4 regions of the Ramlibacter sp. PS3R-8 genome follow, and region 4 is predicted to be linked to each of the others. Evidence: predicted binding sites of a transcription regulator. Region 4 holds the regulator's gene; each other region holds the start of a gene.

Region 1 (4,965 bases), on a different contig from region 4:
GCTGGTTCTTCGCCGCGGCCTTCCCGATCCTGATCCCCGTGGCGATCTGGATCTACACGCTGGTGTTCGCGTTCTCTTCGCTGTGGTTCACCCACTACTGCCTGGCCGCGCTGGAGCAGCTGCGGCAGGCCGAACATGCAGCAGCGGAGGTGCCGGCCTTCGTGGAGCCTCAGCTCCTGCCGTAGGTGTCCTCGATGCGGACGATGTCGTCCTCGCCGAGGTAGGCGCCCGACTGCACCTCGATCATCTCCAGCTCCATCTTGCCGGGGTTGTGCAGGCGGTGCACTTCGCCGACCGGGATGTACGTCGACTGGTTCTCGCTGAGCAGGAAGACCTCCGAGCCGCGCGTCACCTGCGCCGTGCCGCGCACGACGATCCAGTGCTCGGCGCGGTGGTGGTGCTTCTGCAGGCTGAGGGACGCGCCCGGCTTGACGCCGATGCGCTTGACCTGGAAGCGCTCGCCCGCATCGACGCTGTCGTACCAGCCCCAGGGCCGCACCACCTTGCGGTGGAACGCGGCCTGCGCGGCGTTGACCGCTTCCAGGTGCGCCACGACCTCCTTCACCTGCTCCGCGCAGCTGCGGTGCGCCACCAGCACGGCGTCGGGCGTGTCGATGATCAGCAGGTCCTGCGTGCCCACCGCCACCACCGGCCGGTGCGGGGCATGCACGAAGGTGTTGCGCGCATTCAACGCCCAGCCCTGGCCGTGCAGGCGGTTGTCGTCGGCATCGGCCGGCCCCAGGTCCGCCACGGCGTTCCAGCTGCCCACGTCGCTCCACTGCCCGCGGAACGGCAGCACCGCCACCTGGTCATGGCGCTCCATCACGGCGTAGTCGATGCTCTGCGAGCGGCAAGCCTCGAACTCGGCGCGGCCCGGCCGCAGGAAGGAGATGCCGGGAGAGGGCGTCAGGCCCTCGTCCGTGTCGGCCTTGGCCATCGCGGCGCGGCAGGAGGCCAGGATGTCCGGCGCATGCTGTTCCAGCGCCTCGATGAGCACGCGGGCCTGCACGAGGAAGATGCCGGCGTTCCACAACGCATCGCCGGCCAGCAGCAGTTCCTGCGCGCGCGCCCCGTCGGGCTTCTCCACGAACTGGGCCACCTGCAGGCTGCCGTCGGGACGTGCCGCGCCCTGGCGGATGTAGCCGTAGGCGGTGCTCGGGAAAGTCGGGACCACGCCGAAGGTGACGATGGCGCCGGAGGCCGCGGCGCTCAGGCCCTCCTTCATGGTCCGGCCGAAGGCCGCGGCGTCGGGAATGTGGTGGTCGGCGGGGCAGAACAGCAGGTATTCGTCCTCCGCGGCATGCAGCGCGGCCAGGGCCATGGCGGCCGCGGTGTTGCGCGCCGCCGGCTCGAGGATCACGGTGCCCTTCGCCTTGGCCAGGCGATAGACGTCGGCCACGAGGAAGCGGTGGTCCTCCGCAGCGACGGCCAGCAACCGCGAGCCGAGCGGCGCCACGCGTTCCAGCGTCAGCTGCAGCAGGCTCTTGTTGCCGATCAGCGGCACGAACTGCTTGGGAAAGCTCTTGCGGCTCAATGGCCACAGGCGGGTGCCGGAGCCGCCGCAAAGGATGACGGGAGTGATGGAGCCCATCCCGTGAATGATAAGGCTCGGCTTTGGCGCGAGGGTCCGGGCGCCGCGCCTTTCTCGTGGATGAGGGCGGGGCCGGTAGGATTACCGCATGAGCGCTCCATCCCCCTCCTTCGGCCTGGTCATCGTCGGTGACGAGATCCTCTCCGGCAAACGCGCCGACAAGCACCTGCCCAAGGTGATCGAGCTGCTCAATGCGCGCGGCCTGCAACTGGCCTGGGCCGAATACGTGGGCGACTCGCCGGAGCGCATCACGGCCACCCTGCAACGGTCCTTCGCCTCGGGCGACGTGGTGTTCTCCTGCGGCGGCATCGGCGCGACCCCGGACGACCACACCCGGCAATGTGCGGGCCGGGCCCTGGGCGTTGCGCTCGAACTGCATCCGCAGGCCGAGGCCCTGATCCGCGAGCGCATGCAGGACACCGCCCGCGAGCAGGGCGTGCCTTACGAGCCGGACCGGCCGGACAACATCCACCGCCTGAACATGGGGGTGTTTCCGAAGGGCGCCTCCATCATCCGCAACCCCTACAACAAGATCCCCGGCTTCACGGTGGGCAGCGTGCACTTCGTCCCGGGATTTCCCGTGATGGCGTGGCCGATGATCGAGAACGTGCTGGACGCCCATTACAGCCACCTGTTCACGCGCGATGCGTACCTGGAGAAGTCGGTCATCGTGTTCGGCTCGATGGAGGCCACCCTCACGCCGCTGATGGAGCAGGTGGAGCGCGAGCATCCGCAGGTGAAGGTGTTCAGCCTGCCGAGCGTCGACCATCCCACGTGGGGCCGCCACATCGACCTGGGGGTCAAGGGAGCCCCGGCGGATGTCGACCCGGCCTATCGGACCTTGCTCGACGGTTTGGCCCGTCTGCAGGTCAAACTCGGCCCTGAATTGGTGCGTCCTTAGCTTGCACCGGCGGAGTGCGCGGGGGCTTTTTGCACCTGAACAGTGCGGTGCCTCCTGCGATCCGCAAGGGTCCCGTAGGGAAAAGACCTCAGGATCGGTGAGAATCGCCGGGCTTCGCGCCGTGACGCATGCACCAGCTTTGGCACAGAACCTGCATCCCGCAAGCCGCACGCTTATCCAACAACCAACCATCCCCCAGGAGAACCTTGATGGCAGCCAAGACCGTCGCAGACGTCATGAAGATGGTGAAGGACAACGAAGTCAAGTTCGTCGACTTCCGCTTCACCGACACCCGCGGCAAGGAGCAGCACGTGACCGTGCCCGTCTCCCATTTCGATGAAGACAAGTTCACGGCCGGCCACGCCTTCGACGGCTCGTCGATCGCCGGCTGGAAGGGCATCGAAGCCTCCGACATGCTGCTGATGCCGGACGCGAACACGGCCAACATCGACCCGTTCTTCGAAGAGACGACGCTGATCATGTCGTGCGACGTGCTGGAGCCGGGTGACGGCAAGGCCTACGACCGCGACCCGCGTTCCATCGCCAAGCGCGCCGAGGCCTACCTAAAGGCCTCCGGCATCGGCGACACCGCCTACTTCGGCCCGGAACCCGAATTCTTCATCTTCGACGACGTGCGCTGGGCCGCCGGCCCCAGCGGCTGCTTCGTCGAGATCGACGAGTACGAAGCGCCGTGGAACACCGGCAAGAAGCTGGAAGGCGGCAACAAGGGCCACCGTCCCACCACCAAGGGCGGCTACTTCCCCGTGCCCCCGGTCGACAGCACGCAGGACATGCGCGCCGAGATGTCCTTGATCCTCGAGTCGGTGGGCATCCCGGTCGAAGTGTTCCACCACGAAGTGGCGGGCGCGGGCCAGAACGAGATCGGCACCAGGTTCAGCACGCTGGTCGAGCGCGCGGACTGGTCGCAGCTGCAGAAATACGTGATCCTGAACGTCGCCAATGCCTACGGCAAGACGGCGACCTTCATGCCCAAGCCCATCGTCGGCGACAACGGCTCCGGCATGCACGTGCACCAGTCGGTGTGGAAAGGCGGCAAGAACCTGTTCGCAGGCGAAGGCTATGCCGGCCTGTCCGAGCTGGCGCTGTACTACATCGGCGGCATCATCAAGCACGCGCGCGCGCTCAACGCCATCACCAACCCCGGCACCAACAGCTACAAGCGGCTGGTGCCCGGCTTCGAAGCGCCCGTGAAGCTGGCGTATTCGTCGCGCAACCGCTCGGCCTCCATCCGCATTCCGTATGTGGCCAACCCGAAGGGGCGCCGCATCGAGTGCCGCTTCCCGGACCCCTTGATGAACCCCTACCTGGGTTTCGCCGCCATGCTGATGGCCGGCCTGGACGGCATCGAGAACAAGATCCATCCGGGCGAGGCGGCGACCAAGGACCTGTACCACCTGCCGCCGGAAGAGGACGCGAAGATCCCGACCGTGTGCCACAGCCTGGACCAGGCGCTGGAGTACCTGGACAACGACCGGACCTTCCTGACCAAGGGTGGCGTGTTCACCGACGCCATGATCGACGCCTACATCGAGCTGAAGATGACGGAAGTCACCCGCTTCCGCATGACGACGCACCCGATCGAGTTCGACATGTACTACTCTCTGTAATTAATCACAGGTTGGGTGGTGAAAGAGGCGACTTTGTCGCCTCTTTCCGTTTCAAATCAACAGCTTATTTGGCAATCTGAAGAGTTTGCGCGATACTGGAAGGCCATCCTGCATCTCGATGCTGGGAGCACCGATGAAACACGCTTACCTCCTGATTCCGCTCGCAGCCGCCGCTTTCATTGGCGCCGCATCGGCACAGACCAAGATTTTCCGCTGCGGCAACACGTACACCAACGACGAAGCCCAGGCCAAGGCCCAGGGCTGCAAGCTCGTCGAAGGCGGCAACGTGACCGTCGTCACGGGGACGCGCTATACGCCTCCGAAGGAGGGCCCCGGCGCCAAGGTCGTGACGGCGCCTGCGGCGGGTGGCCAGCGCATCGACTCCGGCGAGCAGAAGGCGCGTGACGCCGATGCGCGCGCCATCCTCGAGGCCGAGCTCAAGAAGGCGGAAGCACGCCTGGCCGAGCTGAAGACGGAGTTCAACAACGGCGAGCCCGAGAAACAGGGCGCCGAGGGCCGCAATTACCAGAAGTACCTCGATCGGGTCGCCGAACAGAAGGCGAACATCGAACGCACCGAGAAAGACATTGCCGGACTCAAACGCGAACTCGGGCGCGCCGGCAACGCCACCCCGACGGCAGTCAACAAATAAGGCTTCTGCCGGGCTGGTTGCGGCAACGCAGCAAAATGGGGGCTTGAGTACCAAGTCCTCCACCGCTGTCCGCTTCCAGTCCTTCGACCTGCTGGCCACCCTGGTGGCCGTGGTGCGCGGCGACGGCACCGTGCTGTTCGCCAACTCCGCGCTCGAGGATGCCCTGGGTACCTCTCGCCGCGCCATCGAGGGC
Region 2 (4,965 bases), on a different contig from region 4:
TTGATGATGATCGGCCAGATCGAGGTGATGAAGATCACGAAGATGGCGGACGGGTGGCCGTCGCGGAAGCCGGCCAGCGAGATCGGCAGGCAGGCCAGCGGCGGCACGGTGCGCAGCACCTGGAACAGCGGATCCAGGCCGCGCAGCGCCCAGGTGGACTGGCCGACCAGCACGCCGAGGCTCACGCCCACCAGCACCGCCAGCGAATAGCCGTAGGCCACGCGCTTCAGGCTGGCCAGCAATTGCCAGGCGATGCCCACGTCGTTGCCGCCGCGGTCGTACCAGGGGTGGACGATCAGCTCCCAGGTGTCCTGGATCACCTTGGTGGGCGCGGGCAGCGATGCGCCGGGCCGCGAACCCAGCATCTGCCAGATCAGCACGAACAGGCCGATCACCACCAGCGGCGGCAAGACGTGTGTCATGAAGCCGCGCACGGCATCGCGCGCGAAGGTCGCGACCGGGTGGGGCGCGGCGGGCGCCGCGAGCCCGATCGGTTCGACGATGTCGGAGGTGCTCATGGTGCGGCCTCAGGCGGACTTGATGTTCTTGATCTCGAGCGAGTCGAGGTACTTCTTCGGGTTGGCCGGGTCGAAGACCTTGCCGTCGAAGAACTTCTCGACGCCGCGCGACGTGGAGGTGGGGATCTCCTTGGCGGCGACGCCGAGTTCACTGGCGGCTGCGCGCCAGATGTCCTCGCGGTTGACCTTGGCGATGAGCGCCTTGGTGTCCAGGTTCGGCGGCAGGTAGCCCCAGCGCTGGTTCTCGGTGAGGAACCACAGGTCGTGGCTCTGGAACGGATAGGAGGCGTTGTCCTTCCAGAAGCGCATCTGGAACTTGCTGTTGGCCTCGACGCGGCCGGTGCCGTAGTCGAAGTCGCCCTTGACGCGGTCGATCACGTCTTCCACCGGGGCGCTGATCCAGCGGCGGCGCGAGCAGATCTCGGCCACTTCGGCGCGGTTCTTCGGGTCCTCGCACCACATCTGCGCTTCCATCACGGCCTTGAGCAGCGCCTTCGTGGCATTGGGGTTGGCCTGCACGTAGTCGGCGCGCATCGCGAACGCCTTCTCCGGGTGGTTCATCCACAGTTCGCTGGTGGTCAGGGCCGTGTAGCCGATCTTCTGGTTGATCAGTTGCCGGTTCCACGGCTCGCACACGCAGAAGGTGTCCATGCTGCCCACCTTCATGTTGGCCACCATCTGCGCAGGCGGGACCACGATGGTGTTGATGTCGCGGTTGGGATCCACGGTCCCGGCCGCCATCCAGTAGCGCATCCACAGGTCGTGCGTACCGCCCGGGAAGGTCACCGCGGCATTGACCGGCTTGCCGGTCTTCAGGCGCTTGTCCAGCAGCGCCTTCTTGAACGTCTTGTTGTCCAGCCCGACTTTCAAGTCCTTGTATTCGTTGGCCACCGAGATGCACTGGCCGCCCAGGTTGAGGCGGGCCAGGATGTTGATCGGCACCTGCACGTTGTTGGCCGTCACGGCGCCGGTGCTGATCAGGTAGGGCATGGGCGTCAGGATGTGGGCGCCGTCGATGCCGTTGCTCTTGGAGCCCAGCACAAGGTTGTCGCGCGTCGCGCCCCAGGAGGATTGCTTGAGCACCTCCACCTCGGTCATGCCGTGCTTCTTGAAGAAGCCCTTTTCGTCGGCCACGAACAGCGGCGCGGCGTCGGTGAGCGCGATGAAGCCGAGCTTGGCGGCCTTGGTTTCGAGCGCCGTGCCCTGCGCCATCACGATGCCGGGGAACAGGCTGGTGCCGCCGAGGGCGGCCGCGCCTTGCAGGACGGTACGGCGGGTGACCGGGGTGGTGGGGTTGTGCATCGTGTGCTCCTGGGTTGCGAAGAGATAAAAGAAAACGGCGCCCGTCGCACTGCGCGCTCTTGCACGCAGGGAGGGACGCCGTTGTCCGGATGTCGGTGTGTTCGCGCGCCGCCGTTGGCGCCCGATCTCGATGGGGTTATGCAGGGACCGTGCCAGCACGCAGTTGTCATCCCCGCCAAGGCGGGGATCCAGGGCTTTCACGGGCAACGAATGCGGGAGCCCTGGATTCCCGCCTGCGCGGGAATGACGGATAAACGTGCGCAGCGCACTCTTTTTGTGCACTGCAGCAGTGCACCCTGCCTCAGCGTCCCCGCCCCGGCAGCACCTCCGCCAACGACAGCACCGCCTCGGCGACGTCCACCAGCCGGCGGTTCTGGTTCATCGCCATCTGCCGCAGCGCCTTGTACGCCTCGTCCTCGCTCATCTGCCGGTGCGCCATCAGCAAACCCTTGGCGCGCTCCACCGCCTTGCGCTCGTTCAGCGTCGCCCGCACCGCATCGAGTTCGTCGCCCATCGCCTGCAGGCGGCGCGACTGCTCCTGCAGCATGCCGAGCATGGAGCGCTCCAGGTGCGGCCCATAGACCGTCGCCTCCTCCGGTCCCGGATCCAGCGCGCCCCTGGCCAGCGCATCGAGCATGGCGCGCTGGTCCCGCAATTCGCCGCGCGCCTGCGCGATGCGGTCTTCGCACAGCGTCCGCAGGTGCAGTGCCAGCACGTCCTCGACGCTGCGCATCGCGTCGATGCGGCGCGTGAGCAGCTCGAACCAGGCGGGGCTGAGATTCGCGTCCAGCGGGCCCGGGCGGCCGGCGCAGGCGACACGCCGCAGCCGATCGACCTCCGCCAGCAGCGACGCGTCGCGGCTGGAATGGTCGACGCGCAGCACCTCGGCATCCGCGAAATCGCAGAACACCTGGAAGCACGCCTGCTGCGACTCCACCAGGTGGCGCCACTGCTGCTGCCCGGCCCCGTCGATGGCGCCGGAGGCGAAAGCCCCGGCGCCGAAGGCGCGCTCCTGGCCTGCGAATTCCTTGCCCTGCATGAAATTGAACATCGCCACCAGCGCGCGCGAGATGGCGGGGTCGGTCGCGCTGTCGGCCGCCTCGAACACCACTGCCAGCAACCCGGCGACCAGCTTGACGAAGGCTGCCGTCGCTTCGCGCGTCGAGACCGCCCGCGCCGCCACCTGCTCGCGCAGCTGCGCCAGCCCGTCCAGGCCGTGCAGCACCACCGCCACTCGGCTGAACAGGCGCGCGCCATTGCGCACGTGGCTGGACGCGGTGTCCAGGAGGTCGAATTGGGCGCGCACCTGCTGCTCGGCGAGCCCGCATTCGGCCACCTGTTGCAGGCGCTGGTCCGCAAAGCGGCTGCCGTGGGAGCCGAGGAACACGTTCGACAGCCCGCGCTCGCGCTGCAGCGCGTGGACCAGGCGGCCGATGGCGCCGACCAGCTCGCCCGTGCGCGCCAGGTGCTCCAGTTCGGCGATCTCGCACTGGCGGGCAGCGAGCAGGAAGCTGGATCCGGAAGTCATTGGAGCGTCATGCAGCAACAAACATGCCGCCGCCGTGAGGGCAAGGGCCCGCCGCTACACTCGCCGCATGATCGTTCTGGGCATCGAGTCCTCCTGCGACGAGACCGGTGTCGCGCTGGTCGAAACCGCCGGGACGCAAGTCCCGGTGCTGCGCGCCCACGCCCTGCACAGCCAGGTGGAGATGCACCAGGCCTACGGCGGCGTGGTGCCGGAGCTGGCAAGCCGGGATCACATCCGCCGCGTGCTTCCGCTGGCCGAACAGGTGCTGGCGGAGGCCGGTTGTCGGCTGCCCGACATCGACGTGGTGGCATACACACGCGGGCCGGGGCTGGCCGGCGCGCTGCTGGTGGGCGCCGGCGTCGCCTGCGCGCTCGGCGCCGCGTTGGGCAAACCGGTGCTCGGCGTGCACCACCTCGAAGGCCACCTGCTGTCGCCCTTCCTGGGCCAGGATCCGCCGCAATTCCCGTTCATTGCCCTGCTCGTGTCCGGCGGGCATACGCAGCTGATGCAGGTAGAAGGCGTCGGCAGCTACCGGATGCTGGGCGAAACCATCGACGATGCGGCCGGCGAGGCTTTCGACAAGTCCGCCAAGCTGCTCGGCCTGGGCTATCCCGGCGGGCCTGCGCTGTCGCGGCTGGCGCAGCAGGGCGATCCCGCCGCCTTCAAGCTGCCGCGGCCGCTGCTGCACAGCGGTGACCTGGACTTTTCCTTCGCCGGCCTCAAGACCGCCGTGCTCACCCAGGTGAACAAGCTGGGTGGCGAACTGCAAGCGCGCAAGGCTGATTTGGCGGCATCGACGGAAGCGGCCATCGTCGATGTCCTGGTGAAAAAGTCACTGGCGGCGCTCGAAAGCAGCGGCCTGCAGCGCATCGTGGTGGCCGGCGGCGTCGGCGCCAACCGGTTGCTGCGGGCCCAGCTCGACGCGGCATGCCGCAAGCGCGGCGTGCGGGTGCACTACCCGGAACTCGCGCTGTGCACGGACAACGGGGCCATGATCGCCCTGGCGGCGGCCATGCGGCTGCAGGCCGGGGTCGAGCAGGCCCGCCTGTCCTACGCGTTCGACGTCAAGCCGCGCTGGCCGCTGGACGCGCTGGCCGGCGCTTAGGAATCTCCCCGACACGTCCTTCGACCCGTCGAAGGGTTTCCCTGAGGGTTGCGCGCGCCGCTCGTGCCTAAGATGAGGCATGGACCCGGCCGCTACTTCCCCGCAACCCTTCGAAGACCCGGCAGGCGCCTGGAACCGGCGCTTCTCGGAAAGCGGCTACCTGTTCGGCACCGAGCCCAACGGCTGGCTGGTGGAGCATGCCGACGTGTGGCAGGCTGGCCAACGGGTGCTGAGCATCGCGGACGGGGAAGGCCGCAACAGCGTCTGGCTGGCGCAGCGCGGCCTGACCGTGGATGCGTTCGACATCTCCGAGGTGGGCGTGCGCAAGGCGCGCGACTTCGCGCGCATCACCGGCGTGAAGGTGAACTTCGCGATCTCCGACATCGTCGACCTGCGCTGGCCGCACAACATCTACGACGGCGTCGCCGCCATCTTCTTCCAGTTCGCCGACCCGGTGCAGCGGGCGCGCATCTTCAAGGGCATCGTCGCCTGCCTCAAGCCGGGCGGCACGC
Region 3 (4,965 bases), 140 kb from region 4:
GCATGCGGGATGTCTCCTGTTGTGATTGTCGGGGCCGCGAGGGTCGGCCGAAGGGGGGGAGTATCACACCGGTCACGAAGCCTCGGACAGAGGGTTGGCCCGGGCTCCAGGCCGCGGGATGGTCCCAACGGTGACGACGGATAGCGCCACGCAAAAAAAAGGGGCCCGCCGAAGCGGGCCCAACATCCAAAGGAGACCTTGCGTCCACATGGGCCGCGGCGTGCCACCGCGGCCGGGGACGAACCTCAGCGGTTGTAGGCGGTTTCGCCGTGGCTGGAAATGTCCAGGCCCTCGCGCTCTTCCTCTTCGGTGACGCGCAGGCCGATCAGCAGGTCGACGATCTTGTAGGCGATGAAGGCGACGACACCGGACCAGACGATCGTGGTCAGCACGCCCTGGAACTGGATCCAGACCTGGCCGCCGATCGAGTACTCCGGGTTGGTCTTGTTCGCAACGTAGTCGTAGATGCCCGTGCCGCCGAGCGAGGGCGCGGCGAACACGCCGGTCAGCAGCGCACCCAGGATGCCGCCCACGCCGTGGACGCCGAACACGTCCAGCGAGTCGTCGGCGCCCAGCAGGCGCTTGAGGCCGTTGACACCCCACAGGCAGATCAGGCCGGCCAGCAGGCCGATGACGATGGCGCCCATCGGGCCGACGAAGCCGCACGCCGGGGTGATGGCCACGAGGCCGGCAACGGCGCCGGACGCAGCGCCCAGCATCGAGGCCTTGCCCTTGGAGAGCGCCTCACCGGCCATCCACGACAGCGTCGCGGCGGCGGTGGCCACCAGCGTGTTGACGAAGGCCAGGGCCGTGACGCCGTTGGCTTCCAGGTTGGAGCCGGCGTTGAAGCCGAACCAGCCCACCCACAGCAGCGAGGCGCCGACCATCGTCAGGGTCAGGCTGTGCGGCGTGAGGGATTCCTTGCCGTAGCCGATGCGCTTGCCCACCAGGTAGGCGCCCACCAGGCCGGCGACACCGGCGTTGATGTGCACCACCGTGCCGCCCGCGAAGTCCAGCGCGCCCTTGGCCCACAACCAGCCGGCCGCACCGGTCACGGTCTCGAGGGTCTTGGCGTCGGTGATCGCATCCGGGCCGTCCCAGTACCACACCATGTGGGCGATCGGCAGGTAGGCGAACGTGAACCAGATCGCGCAGAACAGCAGCACCGCGGAGAACTTGATGCGTTCGGCGAAGGCGCCGACGATCAGCGCGCAGGTGATGGCGGCGAAGGTTGCCTGGAAGGCGACGAACGTCAGTTCCGGGATCACCACGCCCTTGCTGAAGGTGGCGGCGACGGAGTCCGGCGTGATCCCCGACAGGAAGATCTTGCTGAAGTTGCCCATGAACGGGTTGCTGGACGTGAACGCCACGCTGTACCCGTAGATGACCCACAGCACGAAGATCATGCAGCTGACGGCGAACACCTGCATCAGCACCGACAGCATGTTCTTGCTGCGGACCAGGCCGCCGTAGAACAGCGCCAGCCCGGGCAGGATCATCAGCAGCACCAGCACGGTGGAGATCGTCATCCAGGCGGTGTCCCCCTTGTTCGGCGTCGGAGCGGGAGCGGCGGCAGTTGCAGCAGCCGGCGCCGCCGTTGCTGCGGCGGGCGCCGCGGCCGCGGCAGCAGGTGCTGATTCGGCAGGCGCGGCAGCGGCAGGAGCGGCCGCTGGCGCGGCCGTCTGCGCGACAGCGGCGACGCTGCCGATCATCAGGCCCAGGCCAATGGCCAGGGATGCGAGAAATTTCCTCATGACGTGTCTCTCTTGCGTGTGTGAATGGGTTTTCAGAGGGCTTCCTTGCCGGTCTCACCGGTCCGGATGCGCACGACTTGCTCCAGGTCGTACACGAAGATCTTTCCGTCACCGATCTTGCCGGTGCGGGCCGCGCCTTCGACGGCCTCGATGACGCGCTCCACCAGGTCGTCGGCCACCGCCGCCTCGATCTTCACCTTGGGCAGGAAGTCGACGACGTATTCCGCGCCGCGATACAGCTCGGTGTGGCCCTTCTGGCGGCCGAAGCCCTTGACCTCGGTGACGGTGATGCCCTGCACGCCGATGGCGGAGAGCGACTCGCGCACTTCGTCGAGCTTGAAGGGTTTGATGATGGCGGTGACGAGTTTCATGCTGGCTCCTTCTGAACTTCAGAACGCGTACTTGATCCCGAGCACAAAGGTGGCCTTGCCCAGGTTCTTGTTTTCCGCGCCGCGATAGCTGTTGGTGTCGGTGTCGACATAGGCGGCGGTGGCGGTCAGGCCATTGCCGAAGTCCTTGCCCAGGGTGATGGCCCAGTCGGTATAGGAAGCAGCGGAATTGTTGTGCACGTGCTGGTAGCCGATGTGCGGCGTGACCGTCAGGCCCCAGAACCCCGTGTCGATGGTGGCGGACAGGTCGACGTAGTTGCTGTTCTGGCTGTCGGCGAAACCGAACAGGTTGGTGACGGCATGCGAATACTTCAGCGTGGCGGGACCCCAGGTGCCGGCCAGGTAGATCTCGGTGGTGTCGGGGTTCGGGGTGAGGCCCGAACTCGGGTAGAGATAGCGCAGCGCGCCGAGGTCGAAGGCGAAGGCGCCCAACGCGTACTTGTAGCCGCCATACACGTCGACTTCGACGTTCGCGTCGCCGCCCGCATCCTTGATCCACCGGATGCTGGAAGCCCACGTGCCGATATAGAAGCCGCTCGAATGCGCGAAGTCCACGCCGCCCTGGATCGCCGGGCTCAGGCGGGTCTGCGAGATGCCGCGATAGCGGTAGTCGGTGACGGCGCCCACGTTGAAGGACAGCGTGTAATCGGGCGCCGGCGCTGCTGCGGGCTGGGCCTGCGCCACGACCGCGCCGGACGCGGCGAGGGTGGACAACAGCACGGCAAGTTTGGCTTTCATGTAGGAATCTCTCCGTTCGTTTGTGGGATGCAGCCCCTGATAGCAGGAGGCGTGCCATCCACCAGAAAGAGGGGCGCGGCGTCCGCGCGTCGCGCGGGCGGGCGTTGTAAAGAACGAGATGGCTCGGCCTTGGCATGGCCTGCACCACCCCGGTGCCGGCGCGACGCCCGAACGCGCAGCCGCTTCCATCGCGCACCTGAATAGGGAGGAGCCCCGCCGTGAGCCTTTGTTTGGTGCAAAGCCGGGCCCTGCTCGGCCTGGAGGCCGCCGCCGTGACCGTCGAAGTCCACCTGTCCAACGGGCTGCCCAATTTCAGGCTGGTCGGATTGGCGGACACGGAAGTCAAGGAGGCCCGCGAGCGCGTGCGCTCGGCCCTGCTCACCTGCGGCCTTGCGTTCCCGCACAACAAGCACATCACCGTCAACCTGGCGCCGGCCGACCTGCCCAAGGACTCCGGCCGCTTCGACCTGCCCATCGCGCTGGGCATCCTGGCGGCCAGCGGCCAGATCGACGCGGCCCGGCTGGCCGGCCATGAATTCGCCGGCGAGCTTTCCTTGTCGGGCGAGTTGCGGCCGGTGCGCGGCGCGCTGGCCACCAGCCTGGCGCTGCATGCGGGCGGCGTGGATGCGCGCCTCGTGCTGCCGCCCGCCAGCGCCGAAGAGGCTGCGTTGGTGCCGGGCGCGCACGTGGTGCGGGCGCGGCACCTGCTGGACGTGGTGCGGTACTTCCTGCCGCAGGTGGAAGGGGCCGAAGCGCCGGAGCCCACGGACGGCTGGACGCGGCTGGTGACCGGGACACCCTCCACAGCGGCGGTCTATCCGGACCTGGCGGACGTGAAGGCCCAGGCGGGCGCCCGCAGGGCCATGGAGATCGCGGCGGCAGGCGGGCATTCGGTGCTGCTGGTCGGGCCGCCCGGCGCCGGCAAGTCGATGCTGGCGCAACGCTTCGCCGGCCTGCTGCCGCCGATGACGGTGGCCGAGGCGCTGGAAAGCGCGGCGGTCTCCAGCCTGGCGGGCCGCTTCTCCCTGCAGCACTGGGCGCAGCGGCCGACCTGCGCGCCGCACCATTCGGCCAGCGCGGTGGCGCTGGTCGGCGGCGGCTCGCCGCCGCGGCCGGGCGAGATCTCGCTGGCGCACCACGGCGTGCTGTTCCTCGACGAGCTGCCGGAGTTTCCGCGCCAGGCGCTGGAGGCCTTGCGCGAGCCGCTCGAGACCGGCCGCATCACCATCGCCCGCGCGGCGCGCCGCAGCGAGTTCCCGGCCCGCTTCCAATTGGTGGCGGCGATGAACCCGTGTCCCTGTGGCTGGCTCGGGTCGGGGCGCAGTTGCCGCTGCTCGCCGGAGCAGGTGGCGCGCTACCAAGGCCGCTTGAGCGGACCGCTGCTCGATCGCATCGACCTGCACGTCGAAGTCCCGGCGCTGGCGCCGGCGGAACTGCTCGACGCGCCGGCGGGCGAGCCGACCGCGCCGGTGCAGGCGCGCTGCACGGCGGCACGTGCGCGCGCCGTGCAGCGGCAAGGCGCCGCCAACCACGCACTGCAAGGCGAAGCACTCGACCTGCACGTGGCGCTGGGTGCCGCCGCGGGGGACTTCCTGCGCATGGCGGCGGCGCGCCTCGGCTGGAGCGCGCGCTCGACCCATCGCGTGCTGAAGGTGGCCCGCACGATCGCCGACCTCGCGGCGTCAGCGACCGTCGAGGTTGCGCATGTGGCGGAGGCCGTGCAATACCGCAGGTCCCTTTCGGCCTCGTAGGCCGGGTTGCGCGAAGGCGCACCCCGGCATGGCACGCGAGCCCCGCGATAATGGGCCGGCCGCTGATGACGACCCGCCCGCTCTCCCGCTCCGCCCTCGTGCTGTGGCTTTCGCTCGCCCAGCTGATCACCTGGGGCAGCGTCTTCTACACCTTCGCCCTGCTGCTGGAGCCCGTCGAACGCGAGCTCGGGCTGACGCGGGCGCAATCGTCGCTGGCCTTCAGCTTGGCCCTGCTGGCCGAGGGACTGTGCGCCTATCCGGTCGGCCGCTGGATCGACCGCGGCCACGAGCGCGCCGTGATGACGGGCGGCTCGCTGCTGGTCGCCCTCGGGC
Region 4 (4,965 bases):
TGTCGAACCGGAACAGCCGGCACTCGATCGGCCCGTTCCACATCGGGATGCGACGCGATTCTTTCAGCCGCATGCGGCCGGGCAGCTTGGCGTCGGGCGACAGCACCCACGCGGTCCACCCGGCATAGTTCTTCTTCCAGTGCGAGGCCAGTTGCGTGAAGAAGTCGCCTGCATTTTCCATCTGCGCCTGCTCGCGGCCGCCGCGGCCGCGCCCGGCGACCCCCGCGGCCTCGATCCGCTCGCCGTAGGGCGGATTCAGCAGCATGACGCCCGGAGTTTCGCTCGGCGGCATCCGTTGCAGTGCATCGCCGCCGCGCAATTGCACGGCGTCGCCGACACCGGCGCGCTCGGCGTTGCGCTGCGCGAAGTCGACCATCCGGAACGCCACGTCGCTGCCGAACACCGGCGCCGTCGGCGCGCGGCGGGCCGCCTGGGCTTCGGCCTTCAACGCACCCCAACCTGTTGCCGAATAGGCCCGCAGGCGCTCGAACCCGAAGCGCCGCATCAGGCCGGGCGCGATGTTGCAGGCGATCTGCGCGGCCTCGATGGCGATGGTGCCGCTGCCGCAGCACGGGTCGTACAGCGGCGTGGCCGCGTCCCATCCGCTGGCGGCGATCACGGCCGCGGCCAGCGTTTCCTTCAGCGGCGCCTCGCCCTTGTCCTCGCGCCAGCCGCGCTTGAACAGGGGTTCGCCCGACGTGTCCATGTAGAGCGTCACCTCGTCGGCCGACAGGTGGGCGAACACGCGCGCGGCGGGCCACTGGGTGTCGACGTCGGGGCGCACCCCGCCGCGTTCGCGAAAGCGGTCCGCCACCGCATCCTTGATCTTCAGCGCCGCGAAGTTCAGGCTCTTGAGCGGGCTCTGGTGGGCGGTGAGCTCGATCTTGAAGGTCTCGCGAGGCGTGAACCACTCCTCCCAGGGCACGCCCGCAGCGGCCGCGTAGAGGTCGTCTTCCGCGCGGTAGGGCTGGTGGCCGACCTGCACGAGCACGCGCTGGGCCAGGCGGGAGTGCAGGTTCAGCCGCTGCATCGCCTCCCAGTCGGCGCGCACGCGCACGCCACCGCGCAGCGTCTCGGCGGCCGTGCCGGTGATGCGCTGCACCTCGTCGGCGAGCCACGCCTCGACGCCGGCGGCGCAGGGCAGGAAAAGGGGGAGAGTGTTCACAGTTCCTTGCGCAGGTTGGCGGGGGCGATGCGCAGGGCGTCGCGGTACTTGGCCACGGTGCGCCGCGCGCATTCGATGCCCTGCTCCTTGAGCATCTCGGAAATCTGGCTGTCCGACAACGGCTTCTTGTTGCTTTCGGCGGCGACGAACTGCTTGATCAGCGCGCGCACGGCCGTGCTCGACGCATTGCCGCCGGTCTCGGTGCCCAGGGCCGAGCCGAAGAAGTATTTCAGCTCGAAGGTGCCGAACGGCGTCGACATGTACTTGGCCGTCGTCACCCGGGAGATCGTCGACTCGTGCAGGCCCAGTTCGTCCGCGATCTCGCGCAGGACCAGGGGCCGCATCGCCAGCTCGCCGTGCACGAAGAAGTTGCGCTGGCGCTCGACGATGGCGGAGGACACGCGAAGGATGGTGTCGAACCGCTGCTGGATGTTCTTGATGAACCAGCGCGCCTCCTGCAGGCGCTGCTGCAGCGCCTGGTGGCCTTCGCCCTTGTGCGCCTTCAGCGCGCCGGCGTAGACGTCGTGCACGCGCAGGCGCGGCATGACGTCCGGATTGAGCATCACCCGGAAGTGGACCCGGGCGCCGCGGCCGACCTGCGTCACCAGCACGTCGGGCACGACGATGTTGCGCTCGACGTCGATGAAGCGGCGGCCCGGCTTGGGCTCCAGCCGCGTGATCAGGCCGATCGCCGCCTTCACGTTGGGCTCCACTTCGCCGGTCAGCGCTGCCAGCCGCTTGACGTCGCGCTTGGCCAGCAGGTCCATCGGGTGCTGGCACACCTTGATCGCCGCGCAGCACGCCGTGTCGTCCGGAGTTTCCTCCGCCATGGCCCGCAGCTGCAGCAGCAGGCACTCGGCCAGGCTGCGCGCGCCGACGCCGGGCGGGTCCATCCGCTGCAGCAGGCGCAGCGCCATCGTGAAGCGGTGCTGCAGCTCCTCCTGCTGCGCCAGGTCGCCGGGCGCCAGGCTCGCAGCGAGCGCATCCAGCGAGTCCTCCAGATAGCCGTCGTCGTTCAGCGACTCGATCAGGAAGCGCAGCGCGGCGCGGTCCACTTCGTCCAGGCGCAGTGACAGCGCCTGCCGGTGCAGCCAGGAAGGCAGGGACTCGTTGCCGCGCGCCAGCTCCGTCGCATCGACCTCGCCGTCGCCGTTGTCGTTGCGGCGCGCCGCCGGCGCTTCGCCGCCCCACTCGCCGTCGTCCGGCACGGTCTCGGTGTTGCCGTCGCTCTCCCAATTGGGCGCGGCGTCGTCGCCATAGTCAGCCGGGTCCGCGGACGGCTCGGCCTCGCTGGCGGATGCAGGCGCGGCGTCGTGCCCGTTGGCCAGCGGCTCGAAGCCGGGTTCCGCTTCCGACGCCGGCCCCGGCGCGTCCGATGCCGCCGGCCCGAACTCCTCCGCGTGGTCGTCGCCCAGCACGTCGAGGAACGGGTTTTCGTCCAGCATCTGCTGGATCTCCTGGCCCAGCTCGAGGGTGGACAACTGCAACAGCCGGATCGACTGCTGCAGTTGGGGAGTCAGCGCGAGGTGCTGGGAAACGCGAAGGGAGAGCCCCTGTTTCATACTGCCGGCGGACGTCCTACATGCGGAAGTGCTCGCCGAGATAGACCCGGCGCACGTCGGCGTTGTTCACGATGTCGGCAGGGGTGCCCTGCGCCAGCACCGAACCTTCGCTGATGATGTATGCGTGGTCACAGATGCCGAGCGTCTCGCGCACGTTGTGGTCGGTGATGAGCACGCCGATGCCGCGCGACTTGAGGAAGCTGATGATGCGCTGGATCTCGATGACGGCGATCGGGTCGATGCCGGCGAAGGGCTCGTCCAGCAGGATGAAGCGCGGCTGGGTCGCGAGGGCGCGCGCGATCTCGACCCGGCGGCGTTCACCTCCGGAAAGCGCCACCGCCGGCGAATCGCGCAGGTGCTCCACCCGCAGGTCCTGCAGCAGCGCGGTCAGGCGCCGCTCGATCTCGGGCCGCGCCAGCGACGAGCCATCCGCGTTGCGCTGCAGTTCCAGCACCGCGCGCACGTTGTCCTGCACGTTCAGCTTGCGGAAGATCGAAGCTTCCTGCGGCAGGTACGACAGGCCCAGGCGCGAGCGGCGATGGATCGGCATGTGCTCCACCGGCCGGCCGTCGATGGAGATCTCGCCGCCGTCCGCGCGCACCAGGCCCACGATCATGTAGAAGGACGTCGTCTTGCCTGCCCCGTTGGGCCCGAGCAGTCCGACCACCTCGCCATTGGCGACGGCCAGCGAGACGTCCTGCACCACCTTGCGGCCGCCGTACGACTTGCGCAGGTGGCGCACTTCCAGCCGGCTGGCCGACGCGGCCACCGGCGGTTGCGCGTGCAAGGTCTCGGCGTCACCCATCAACGGCTCTCCGGCGGCAGCGTGGTGGAGGACCGCAGGCGCGGTGTCGGGCCGGACGGCGCCGGTGCCGCCGGTGCGGAGGCCGAGCTGCGCGGCGCGATGGTGGCGCGCACGCGGCCACCCGCGTTGGCCGGCGAGCCGCCCGCGGCGGCGCTGCCGTCCACGCTGAACTGGTCGTTGCTGTTGTCATAGGTGATGACGGAGCCACTGGTCTCGTCATTCACCGTCTCGCCGCGCAGCCGGCGCATCTCGGCGCGCCCGACGAACTTCACGCGGTCGGCGCGGCCGTCGTATTCGATGGTTTCGGCCTCGCCCTCGATGAATTCATCCGCGCCGTCGCGCTTTTGCCGGAAGAAGGCGCGCTTGCCGGGCTCGGCCGTCACGGTGCCGAACTGGAACCCCTCGGGGTCCTGCCGCACCGCGACGCGGGCGCCGCGGATGATGATGGACCCCTTGGTGACCACCACCTTGCCGCTGAACACGCTGGTCTGGCGCAGGTCGTCATACTTCAGCGAGTCGGCTTCCACGTTCATCGGCTTGGTGCGGTCGGCCTTTTCGGCGCCGGCCGGCGTGCCGGCCAGGGCAAGGGCCAGCAGCAGCGAAATGGAAGGGAGGATGTGGTTCATAAAGGCACGAATCTTGCTGTGATTGTAGCGACCCCCAATCGAAAAGCCCGCTCGCGCGGGCTTTTTCCCTTCGATCCCCCGCGTCGGATGTCGGGGTTTCGCTCCAGCTACTTCGACTTGCGCGCTTCGGCGACGAGGTGGTCGACGACCTGCAGGGCACGGTCCATGTTGCCGGCCAGGTCGCCGTCGACGTAGTAACGGCCCGCCACGCCCATCGCGGGAACCCCGTCCACCATGTAGGCGTCCTGCAGCTGCTTGGCGCGGCGCGCCTTGGTGGACACGGCGAAGGAGTTGTACTGCTCCTGGAACTTCGCCTTGTCCACCCCGTTCTTTTCGACGAAGGCGAGGATCTGGTCCTCCTTGGCGGTCGGCTGGCGGTTCACGTGGATCTCGGCGAACACCTTGCCATGCAGTTCTTCGACCTTGCCCATGGCCTCCAGCGCGTAGTACAGGCGCTGCTGCGGCACGAATTCGTCGCGGAAGGCCACCGGCACGCGGCGGAACGCCACGTCCGCCGGCGCCTTCTTCACCCAGGCGTTGAGCTTGGGCTCGAAGGCATTGCAGTGCGGGCAGCTGTACCAGAAGAATTCGACCACCTCGATCTTGCCGGCCGGCGCCTCGACGAGCGCCCGCTTCTCGAGCGCCCGGAAGTCCTTGCCTTCCTGGGGCGTGCGGACCTGCGCCAGCATCAGTCCCGGAAAGCCCAGGGCCGTGGTGCCCAGGACGGCCGCCGTGGCCGCCGGAAAGTCGCGTCGCTTCATTGCTCTGGTTCTCCTAGATTCGTTTCTGAGCGCGGCGCCGGCGCAA

The links. The regulator sigma-54, encoded in region 4, starts transcription at its own class of promoters, with help from an activator protein. The targets are predictions, from matches to a motif close to TGGCANGNAANCTGCTTT.
Region 1: a site for sigma-54 is predicted at 2,633-2,650, ahead of glnA (type I glutamate--ammonia ligase). Genes of this name have one in related genera too.
Region 2: a site for sigma-54 is predicted at 1,958-1,975, ahead of WG902_RS14350 (CmpA/NrtA family ABC transporter substrate-binding protein). Genes of this name have one in related genera too.
Region 3: a site for sigma-54 is predicted at 2,921-2,938, ahead of WG902_RS19165 (TorF family putative porin). Genes of this name have one in related genera too.

The regions. Positions count from the first base shown of each region.
Region 1 covers NZ_JBBHGT010000002.1:230,463-235,427, reverse strand. Annotated here, with positions in the region: gene WG902_RS09060 (EI24 domain-containing protein) at 1-185, shown strand, start outside; gene WG902_RS09055 (mannose-1-phosphate guanylyltransferase/mannose-6-phosphate isomerase) at 170-1,591, opposite strand; gene WG902_RS09050 (competence/damage-inducible protein A) at 1,680-2,492, shown strand; gene glnA (type I glutamate--ammonia ligase) at 2,702-4,120, shown strand; gene WG902_RS09040 (hypothetical protein) at 4,254-4,772, shown strand; gene glnL (nitrogen regulation protein NR(II)) at 4,816-4,965, shown strand, end outside.
Region 2 covers NZ_JBBHGT010000003.1:596,924-601,888, forward strand. Annotated here, with positions in the region: gene ntrB (nitrate ABC transporter permease) at 1-518, opposite strand, end outside; gene WG902_RS14350 (CmpA/NrtA family ABC transporter substrate-binding protein) at 528-1,820, opposite strand; gene WG902_RS14355 (nitrate- and nitrite sensing domain-containing protein) at 2,122-3,348, opposite strand; gene tsaD (tRNA (adenosine(37)-N6)-threonylcarbamoyltransferase complex transferase subunit TsaD) at 3,416-4,453, shown strand; gene WG902_RS14365 (class I SAM-dependent methyltransferase) at 4,533-4,965, shown strand, end outside.
Region 3 covers NZ_JBBHGT010000006.1:162,583-167,547, forward strand. Annotated here, with positions in the region: gene WG902_RS19150 (Bug family tripartite tricarboxylate transporter substrate binding protein) at 1-4, opposite strand, end outside; gene WG902_RS19155 (ammonium transporter) at 246-1,754, opposite strand; gene glnK (P-II family nitrogen regulator) at 1,787-2,125, opposite strand; gene WG902_RS19165 (TorF family putative porin) at 2,144-2,881, opposite strand; gene WG902_RS19170 (YifB family Mg chelatase-like AAA ATPase) at 3,100-4,632, shown strand; gene WG902_RS19175 (MFS transporter) at 4,698-4,965, shown strand, end outside.
Region 4 covers NZ_JBBHGT010000006.1:20,281-25,245, forward strand. Annotated here, with positions in the region: gene WG902_RS18460 (THUMP domain-containing class I SAM-dependent RNA methyltransferase) at 1-1,165, opposite strand, end outside; gene rpoN (RNA polymerase factor sigma-54) at 1,162-2,727, opposite strand; gene lptB (LPS export ABC transporter ATP-binding protein) at 2,744-3,532, opposite strand; gene lptA (lipopolysaccharide transport periplasmic protein LptA) at 3,532-4,158, opposite strand; gene WG902_RS18480 (thiol:disulfide interchange protein DsbA/DsbL) at 4,266-4,919, opposite strand.